2 linked regions of the Hydrogenophilus thermoluteolus genome follow. The protein of the gene in region 1 interacts with the protein of each later gene in a pairwise test. Links are inferred from orthologs where the notes say so. Each region holds a gene or a part of one and is shown in the gene's direction. Other genes may lie near its edges.

Region 1 (6,083 bases):
CGCGCCAATCGCTTTCGCCTCGGCCTTGGCTTTGTTGGGGTTGGGAATTTCCAGCGCGTCGTAGAGGGCGTCGCAGCCACTCACAAGCGCAACGAATGCGAAGAGGAGGAGGCGCTTTGCGGACATGAAAAAACCTCCGGAACCGATCTGGTTGGGAGGTTATCATAAAAATTGTGGTGCCCAGGAGAGGACTCGAACCTCCACGCCTTGCGGCACTAGAACCTGAATCTAGCGCGTCTACCAATTCCGCCACCTGGGCAGGCAACGAAGTACGCTATTATACGAAGTGTAGGCCAGCTGTCAAGGCGCTGGCATGCAGTGACAAATTGTGGATACGAATGAGTAAACGATGACCGAGAAAAGAAAAAAAACTTCGCTTTCGCGACGTTCCCGTAACCGAAAAGCGCGTGACAACGGGGTGAAACCGTCCCGCACGCCTGAACGTACCCGTGATGGCCGTGATGCTCAGGCTCTTCATCGAACAAAACGGCTTGCGGCAACCCAAGAAGCGGCGCGCGCGGCACCGCTTGACGTCGACCGTTTGGCCGAGATTGCCGCAGCACTTCCCCCAATACGGCGTGCAGACCCGTTTTTGGCACGCGAAGTGTTGCGCTACGGGGACAATCCGCTACCCAGTCGCGAATACATCATCGAGACGCTGGAGCGTGCCGGGCGTCCGCTCAAAATGAGCGAGTTGGCGAGTGCGCTCGAAATTCGCCCCTTTGAACTCGCGCTCTTCGAACGCCGCGTCACGGCGATGGAGCGCGACGGCCAAATCTTGACCAACCGCCGTGGTGCACTGATTTTGCCGGAGAAAGCGGCGCTCATCCGCGGCCGTGTCCAGGGCCATCCCGACGGATTCGGTTTCGTGATCCCGGATGACGGTGGTCCCGACATCTTCTTGGGGCCCAAGGAGATGCGTGAGGTCTTGCACGGCGATCGTGTCATGGTGCGGGTCACGGGTCGTGACCCACGGGGGCGGCCCGAAGGCAAAATCGTCGAGGTGCTCGAACGGCGAACCACGCGGGTCGTAGGGCGCGTGATCGTCGAGCACGGCGTGATGCTGGTAGCGCCAGAGGATAAGCGCATCGCGCAAGATATTTTGATCGCGCCCGAAGCCGGTCGGCGATCGCGAAAACCCAAAGCAGCACCGGGAGACGTCGTCGTTGTCGAGATTGTCGAACCTCCCAGCAAATACGCGCAACCAATCGGCAAGATCGTCGAGGTGTTGGGGCGATACGACGATCCGGGAATGGAGATCGAGATCGCACTGCGCAAATTCGATCTGCCTTTCGTCTGGAGTTCGGCGGCCAAGGCGCAGACGCGGCGATTGCCCGATGCGGTTCGTCCCCATGACCAGAAAGGCCGTGAGGATTTGCGCCATCTGCCGTTCGTCACGATCGACGGCGAAAACGCCAAAGACTTCGACGACGCGGTCTTCTGCGAACGGGTGGGGAGAGGGTTTCGGCTCCTGGTTGCGATCGCCGACGTCGCGCACTATGTGAAACCGGAAACGCCGCTTGACCAAGAGGCTTACGAGCGAGGGAATTCGGTCTATTTTCCTCGTCGCGTAATTCCGATGTTGCCAGAAAAGCTCAGCAATGGGCTCTGTTCGTTGGTGCCGCGCGAAGACCGATTGGCAATGGTCTGCGAGATGTTCGTGTCGCCACGTGGCAAAGTGGAGCGCTACCGCTTCTTCCCTGCGGTGATCCATTCGCATGCCCGCTTGACCTACACGATCGTTGCCAAAGCGCTTTACGAAGGGGACAAAACGGCGCGCGAAACGGTCGCCGATTTGCTGCCCCATTTGGAAACGCTCGACGCGGTCTTTCGGGTACTGCTTGCAGCGCGCAAGCGGCGCGGTGCGATCGAATTCGAAACCACCGAAGTGGAGTTTCTCTTCGACGACAACGGCAAGATTCGTGGCGTCAAACCGGTGGTGCGTAACGACGCGCACCGGCTCATCGAAGAGTGTATGCTCGCCGCGAACGTCTGTGCGTCACAATTCTTGGCCGAGCACGAACACCCCACGCTCTATCGCGTCCATGAACCGCCAGACCCAGAAAAAATTGCCAAACTGCGTGAATTTCTGGCGGGATTTGGCATCGAGCTTCCGGGCGGGGACGAGCCGTCACCGAAAGACTTTACCCGGGTACTGGAAAAGATCGAAGGCCGGCCGGATGCGCCGCTCTTGCAGATGGTGATGCTGCGTTCGCTCAAACAGGCGCGTTATGCACCGGACAATGCCGGCCATTTCGGCTTGGCTTATCCCTGCTATACCCACTTCACTTCGCCGATTCGCCGCTACCCCGATCTGCTCGTGCACCGCGCGATCAAAGCAGTGCTTGCGGGCAGCCAATACACCCCAAGTCGACCGTGGGAAGAGATCGGTGCGCATTGCTCGATGACCGAACGGCGTGCGGACGAGGCAACGCGCGAGGTGATGAACTGGCTCAAGTGCTACTACATGCAGGAGCACATCGGGGAGGTTTATACCGGTACCGTTTCGGCTGTCGTTCCGTTCGGGCTCTTCGTCACACTGGACGAAGTCTTCGTCGAAGGGTTGGTCCATATTTCCGATCTTGGCGCCGACTACTTCCAGTACGACGAAGTGGGTCATGCGCTCGTTGGCGAACGGACGAAGGTTCGCTACCGTTTGGCCGATCGCGTCAAAGTGCAGGTGGCACGGGCCGATCTGGCGACGAGCAAAATCGATTTTCACCTCATCGAGCGACTGGAGGGCGACGCGTGAAGGCGCGCAGCGATCGGGAAACTGCGCTGGCGTACGGCTGGCACAGCGTGACGACGATGCTGCGTGTCGCGCCGCAACGCATCGTGCAACTCCATGTGGCAGTGGAGCGCAAAAGCGATGCGCGTGTGCAAGGCCTGATCCAGAAAGCCGAGGCAGCTTGCGTACCAGTGGCGTGGGTGGATCGCGCGTCGTTGACGAAGTTGGCGGGGCATGGCCACCATCAAGGCATAGTGGCGACCCTTGATCCGGACGTCCAGACGATCACGCTCGACGCCGTGCTACCCAATAGTGCGGATTACCCGAATCCGGTGGGGCGTCAGTTGCTCACGCCCCCCCTCTACCTGGTGCTCGATGGCGTGACCGACCCACACAACCTGGGGGCATGTTTGCGTACTGCGGACGCCGCTGGCGTACGTGCGGTGATCGTCCCCAAGGACCGTTCGGTGGGGATCACGCCGGTGGTACGTAAAGTCGCAAGTGGTGCGGCCGAAACCGTACCCGTCGTCTTCGTCACCAATCTGGCGCGGGCACTCGAGCAGCTCAAAGCGTCGGGCATTTGGGTCGTCGGCTTAGCGGGTGAGGGTGACCAGTGGCTCTTGGCGTGCGATCTTTCCGGCCCTTTAGCGCTCGTCTTGGGTGCCGAAGGGGAGGGGCTTCGTCAATTGACGCGTGAACGTTGCGATTTGCTGGCACGCCTGCCGATGCTCGGCGTCGTCGAGAGTCTCAATGTTTCCGTCGCCGCGGGGGTCGCCCTCTACGAAGTGGTTCGCCGACGTTTCCCTGTGCGCTAGGGTATTGCGCTTCTACTCAATACAGCATCGGTATGGCCGTCGAACGATGGCCATTTTTTCCGGGTATTGACAATAATGATTCTCATTATCTATAATGTTCTCGAATCAAGGAACAGGGAGTGGTCGCAGTGGCAAACCGAGCGCGGACCGGTGCCGAACGGGTTTCACAATGGGTCACCCTGATTGCAGCGGTGGTTGCGGTAACGCTGTCTGTGTTGGATTGGCTCTACTGGGGGCGCTAGTGACCTATAGCGGGTGCGTAGAAGGAGCGACAGGGAAGCGGATGGGGCAAACTGCATCGGCGCTTGGCCCAGATTTTGCACCAGAGGTTCTGTTCGCTGCGGTAATCGAGGGTGTGCCTGCGGTCGAATATCAACCCATTGTTCGTGTCGAAGATGGTGCAATCATTGGATACGAAGCATTGGCACGTTTTTCAGCATGGGGTCGGGCGATTCCGCCAGATCAGCTTTTTGCGGCGCTACATTGCAATCCAATGCTGCTTCACTACGCCGAATGGAAGTGCAAGGCGATTCAATTGGCGTTGGCACCCAAGAAAGGGCTTCTGTTCCTCAATTTGGAGCCCGACGCGTGGCATCAAGGTCAATGCGGAAATTGGGTGGACCCCTATCTCGAATTGTTTGCTGCGGCACGCGAACGGTTGGTGGTCGAAATTGACGAAAGTTGCCATCTTCATGCTGCAACCATCTCCGGAACCCTTGCCGAACGGTTGGCTGAACGGGGCATTGCGGTTGCCATTGACGATTTGACCCCAACGCACGGCATCGCATTGCGATCGCTATACCAATACGCGGCATTTCTCAAATTTGATCGCGCCTTTCTGAGAGAGGGGAGCAAACACAACCCCTTTTTCGAACATCTTTTCGCTGTGGCAAAAGAGAGTGGTGCCACTTTGGTATTGGAAGGCGTCGAGCGGGCGGAAGACCTTGCGTTCGCGGAAGCGCTCGGCTTCGATTGCGTCCAAGGGTTCTATTTCGCCGATCGGATCGTTCGAAAACAAGGGACGACACAGCTTTGGCGACGTTTGTGGCGTGAGCGCCGCGCGTGCACGGGCTGTCAGATGACGTGTGCTGTATGTGATGAGGAGGTGATAGATGGATAGATCCACTGCGTCCCTGCCGATGAGCAGCGTCATGGTCGGAGTACGAAAAGGGCGCAAACGGCTCTGGGAGTTGGAGGAAAAGCTCCTTTGTCCCGTGATTGGTTCCTGCCTGACCGTGGCCGAGGTGGCAAAGCTGTTGAAACGTTTTGGCTACGTCAGTGGCAAAACGCATGCATTCGAAGTGCATGTGACGGCGGTTGGTCTTGCGAAGACGCGTAACGAGGTCAGTGAACGATTGCACCGGCGGCTGGACGAGAAATGGCGTGTTGCGCTGACTCAGATTGCCCAAATCAAAAATGACGAAGCATTGTGCTCGTACTGGACCGAATCGTTTGCGCGCGGAGAAGTGGCGGGCGCTTTCTGGGCCGTGGTGACGCATCCCTCGGTTACGCCTGAGTTGGCCCACCGTTGTTACGAAGACCTTCATATGCTCTCGCACCAAATCGGTGCTGGGCTAGCTGCAGATGTGCGCAGACTCAAATGGCTCGAGGAAGAACGGACCCGTCTTGTGCAAGAGAACCAAAAACTTCAGACGCGTGTCCATGACCTTTCCCAACAGCTGGGCGAGCGGGCTCAAGCTTTACTGAACCTCAAAGCACAGGTCGACCGCGCAGAAGAAGCGCGGGAGCGGTTGATACAGAAGTGGCGGGCTGAATGTGAAATGCTTCGTGATGCGGCAGCAGAAGGCGGCAAGGCTTTGGCGCGAATCGAATCGCTCAAAGCCCGTGTCGACACCTTAGAAGCTGAACTGGTCACGGTATTGCGGGATCGGGATTTTTGGCGCGAAGAGGCAGAGACGATACGCCAGGAACACGCGGTGCTCGAACAGATATTGGTATCGCAACAAACCGGATCGGTTTCGACAAGTTTTTGCGCGAACGAAGCGGAATGTGACGCATGTCAATATCGGTACCGGTGCGTATTGTGTGTCGGCGGGCGCACAAATTTGACCCCGCATCTTCGTGATTTGGCAAAACGCTTTGGGCTGGAGGTCCGGTTCCATGACGGCGGATTAGAAGATGCGCTTCAGCGCTTACCGGAGCAACTGAAAGGGGTCGACGCGGTCATGGTCACCGTTGGCGCCGTGTCCCACCAAGCTTATTACCGTGTCAAGCATTTTTGCAAACAGTTGGGGAAACCGTGCCTTTTGGTTCGAAATGCAAGCGTGGGTAGCTTTGCTGTTGCGATTCATTCTCTTCTGTATGGAGACATCGACCAGGCGACCCAAGGCTTGCCTGCAGTCAAGCGGCTGACGAATTGAGGAGAGTACCATGTACGCTTGCATCTGTTTCGCAGTCAAGGAGCGCGATGTGCGGGAAGCCGTCTCTGGCGGACCAGTACGCATGAGCGATTTGTGCGCCAATTTGGGCGTGGGGACAAAATGTGGTCGCTGCGTCTCTGCGCTGCGTGATATCCTTCG
Region 2 (3,518 bases), 330 kb from region 1 along the record:
TGCGTACGCATGGATCCGTCGCGCGTACGCGCCGCTATCCACAGTCGCCATCGTGCCGATCACCGCAACAGCCCGGCGCCGCGTCATCTCCGCAGCCGCCCGTGCCCCGGCGTCGATCACGTCGAGCACCGGCACGCCGGCCGCCAAACCCGCTACTGTGTCCGCAGCGACCGCGGCCATCGAATTGCACGCGATGATGAGGAGCTTCACCTCTTGCTGCAACAAAAAGCGGGTGATTTCCGCAGCATACCGCCGGATGGTCTGCGCCGACTTCACCCCATAGGGCACGCGCGCGGTGTCACCGAAATAGACGATCGCTTCATTAGGCAGCCGCTCCATCACCGCCCGCGCCACCGTTAGCCCCCCAACCCCCGAATCGAAGATACCGATCGGTGCATTGCTCACCGGTTGCCTGCCCATCGTCTGCGCCATCGCCCCGCGTCACTAAGCAAATGGAACGGATTGTACCGTACCACCCTGGCCGCGATGGCGCGCCAGCGCCCACTGGACGTGTTCGCGCACCAGCGGCGACGGGTCGTCGGCGCGCTGCCTGAGCGCCGCCACCACATCTGGGGTCGTCGGGGCGTTACCCAACGCCACGGCCAAATTGCGCAACCAACGCGGATAGCCGATGCGCCGAATCGGAGAACCCGCGAAACGATCCAGGAATTCGTGTTCGCGCCAAGCAAACAGTTCGACCAACCGCGGCGCATCGAGCCCATGCCGCGGCTGAAAGTCGGAGCATTGTGACGGCGTCGCGAAACGATTCCACGGACAGACCAATTGGCAATCGTCGCAGCCATAGATTCGGTTGCCAACGAGCGGCCGCAGTGACTCCGGAATCGATCCAGGATGTTCGATCGTCAGGTACGAAATGCAGCGCCGCGCATCCACCGTGTAGGGCGCGACGATCGCCTGCGTTGGACACGCGGTGAGACAACGCACGCATCGCCCACAATGCGCACGTTGCGGCGCGTCGACCGGCAACGGCAGGTTGGTGACCAGTTCGCCCAGAAAAAAGTAGGACCCTTCGCGTGTCAGCAACAGCGTATGCTTTCCGCGCCACCCCAAACCCGCGCGCGCGGCGAGCGCCACCTCCCATATCGGCGCCGAATCGACGAAGACCCGCCCTTGGTGTTCTGGCGCCAACGTTTTCAGGACGTTTTCCAGTTTCGCCAAGCGGGCGCGCACCACCTTGTGGTAATCTCGGCCCAGCGCATACCGCGAAATATAGGCGCGCGACGGGTCGGAGAGCACCGCTTCGGCCGGCGCCGCCTGCTCGGGCCAGTAGGGAAAACGCAACGAGACGACGCGCTGCGCGCCTGGAACGAGCGCGGCGGGGCGCGCGCGCAGCGTCCCCCACTTTGCCATATAATCCATCTCGCCGTGGTACCCTTCGCGCAACCACGCAAGGAGTTTCGGCTCTTCCGCGGAGAGGTCGACGTCGCTCACCGCCATCGCGGCAAACCCGAGCGACTCCGCCGCGCGCCACAACGCTGCTTTGATCTGTGCCCAATCGCGAACCGTTCCTGCCATCGACACCCATCGCCCCCATGAATACCGACGCCTCTTTTACCACAACCGCGCACCTCGAAAACGAAGCCGAAACCGGCGCGTTCGCGCGACGCGTTGCCCCCTGCTTCGTCGCGACCCGCGGCATCGTCACGCTGACCGGGCCGCTGGGTGCCGGCAAGACCACCTTCGTACGGGCACTCCTCAACGCGCTCGGCCATCACGGACCGGTCAAAAGTCCCACCTATACCTTGGTCGAACCCTACCCAGATCTCGCTGTTCCAGTTTATCATTTCGACTACTACCGGTTCGCCGACCCCGAAGAGTTCCGCTGGGGCGGCTTCGACGAATACTTTCAACCGGAAAACCTCTGCTTAGTGGAATGGCCCGAAAAAGCGCACCCCTACCTACCGAGCCCCGACTGGCAGGTTCGGATCGCGATCGAAGCGACGGGCAGTCGGCTGCTGACCCTGGGCGCCTGCTCGACTGCGGCGAAGCGGCAGTGGCCAGCGCTCGGCTAGCCACCCCCGCAGCCGCGTTGTCCCGCGTCCAAGCGGCACGCCGCGCCTTTCTCTCCCGCGCCACGCTCCTTGCGGCATTCACTTGGCTGCCGACACGCCTCATCGCCGCGTCGCCACCCCGTATCGTCGCCGTTCGCGCTTGGCCCGCAGAGGAATACACACGCGTCACGCTCGAAGCCAGCGCCGCACTCGAACACGAAGCATTCTTACTAGAAAATCCACTGCGCCTCGTGATCGACCTCAAAGGGGTGGTCGTCCAAACGATTTTGCGTGCCCTTGCAGAACATATCGCACCCGACGACCCCTATATCGCCGCGGTCCGCGTCGGGCAGTTCACCCCAGAGACCACCCGCATCGTCTTCGACCTGAAGCAAGCAGTCGTCCCGCAGATCTTCCTTCTCGACCCCATCGATCCCTATCAATACCGCCTGGTAATCGACCTCTATCCCGAAAAACCGCAAGACCCCGTCGCGCGGCTCTTGGCCGAACTCGACAAACGGCAGCGGACGGAAAGTGACACGCCGGTCCTCAGCGAAACGCCCCCGCGGCGACCCGCCGAAACCCAAGCGAACCGGGCAACCAACCCGCGTAAGCCACAACCGAAACCACCGGAACAGGACGCCCCATACGTGATCGTCCTCGACCCCGGGCACGGCGGCGAAGACCCCGGCGCGATCGGTCGTCACGGTACCCGGGAAAAGGACGTGGTGTTGGCGGTGGCGCGGCGCGCCAAGAAGCGGTTCGACGACGACCCGAAAACGCGCGCGGTGCTCACGCGCAGCGGTGACTACTTCATCGCGTTGGGGGAAAGGGTGAACCGCGCCCGGCGCGCCCAAGCCGACCTCTTCGTCTCGATCCACGCCGACGCCTTCGTGCGCCCCGACGTCGCCGGGAGCTCGGTCTATGCCCTCAGCGACCGCGGTGCCTCGAGCACCGCAGCGAAGTGGCTCGCGCAAAAAGAGAACCAATCCGACCTCATCGGCGGCGTCCAATTGGCAGCGCGCAGCGACCATGTCGCCGCTACGCTCCTCGACCTCTCGATCACCGCAACCCGCACCGACTCGTTGCGCCTCGCGCAAGCGGTGCTCGCCGAGCTCGCGCGCGTAAGCCCCCCCCACCGCCCCGAGGTCGAAACCGCGAATTTCGCAGTCCTGCGTAACCCCGACGTCCCGTCGGTACTCGTCGAGCTGGCGTTCATCTCCAATCCCACCGAAGAACGGCGACTAAAGAGTGCAGACTACCAAGAACAGCTCGCTGAAGCGATCTACCGCGGCGTGAAGCGCTACCTCGAACGCCACGCGCCGCGTCCTCGTGCGTTGATGCTCGCCGCCAAGAGCCGCGACCCCGCAAGTTGATCTGCGGAATACCGGTATAATTGGGCGTTTTCCGAAAGCAGACTCAGAGGACGATGCGCATCCTGCGGGGCCATGCGCCCAGCCTTGCACCGACCGCGCTCACCGTCGGCAATTTCGATGGCGTCCATCG

Evidence for each region. The genes of interacting proteins can lie anywhere in the genome.
Region 2: the proteins of rlmB (region 1) and tsaE interact in binary tests that used the Escherichia coli proteins (3 or more experiments, as listed by UniProt). The link is inferred for Hydrogenophilus thermoluteolus from one-to-one orthologs.

Annotation. Positions count from the first base shown.
Region 1 is NZ_AP018558.1:696,182-702,264, forward strand. Bases 1,728-4,675 are described here. They hold rlmB (23S rRNA (guanosine(2251)-2'-O)-methyltransferase RlmB), read left to right. Parts: upstream 1,728-2,808; coding sequence 2,809-3,543; downstream 3,544-4,675. Other genes in these bases: rnr (ribonuclease R), read left to right, coding at 1,728-2,752; HPTL_RS11540 (hypothetical protein), read left to right, coding at 3,663-3,785; HPTL_RS03405 (EAL domain-containing protein), read left to right, coding at 3,827-4,663. In the rest of the region: HPTL_RS03385 (hypothetical protein), read right to left, coding at 1-126; more of rnr, read left to right, coding at 350-1,727; HPTL_RS03410 (DUF2325 domain-containing protein), read left to right, coding at 4,734-5,924; HPTL_RS11615 ((2Fe-2S)-binding protein), read left to right, coding at 5,935-6,083. UniProt on the Escherichia coli protein: Specifically methylates the ribose of guanosine 2251 in 23S rRNA.
Region 2 is NZ_AP018558.1:365,294-368,811, reverse strand. The notes cover bases 324-3,293. They hold tsaE (tRNA (adenosine(37)-N6)-threonylcarbamoyltransferase complex ATPase subunit type 1 TsaE), read left to right. Parts: upstream 324-1,553; coding sequence 1,554-2,033; downstream 2,034-3,293. Other genes in these bases: HPTL_RS01670 (N-acetylmuramoyl-L-alanine amidase), read left to right, coding at 2,015-3,293; queG (tRNA epoxyqueuosine(34) reductase QueG), read right to left, coding at 445-1,536; murI (glutamate racemase), read right to left, coding at 324-432. In the rest of the region: more of murI, read right to left, coding at 1-323; more of HPTL_RS01670, read left to right, coding at 3,294-3,388; HPTL_RS01665 (bifunctional riboflavin kinase/FAD synthetase), read left to right, coding at 3,442-3,518. UniProt on the Escherichia coli protein: Required for the formation of a threonylcarbamoyl group on adenosine at position 37 (t(6)A37) in tRNAs that read codons beginning with adenine.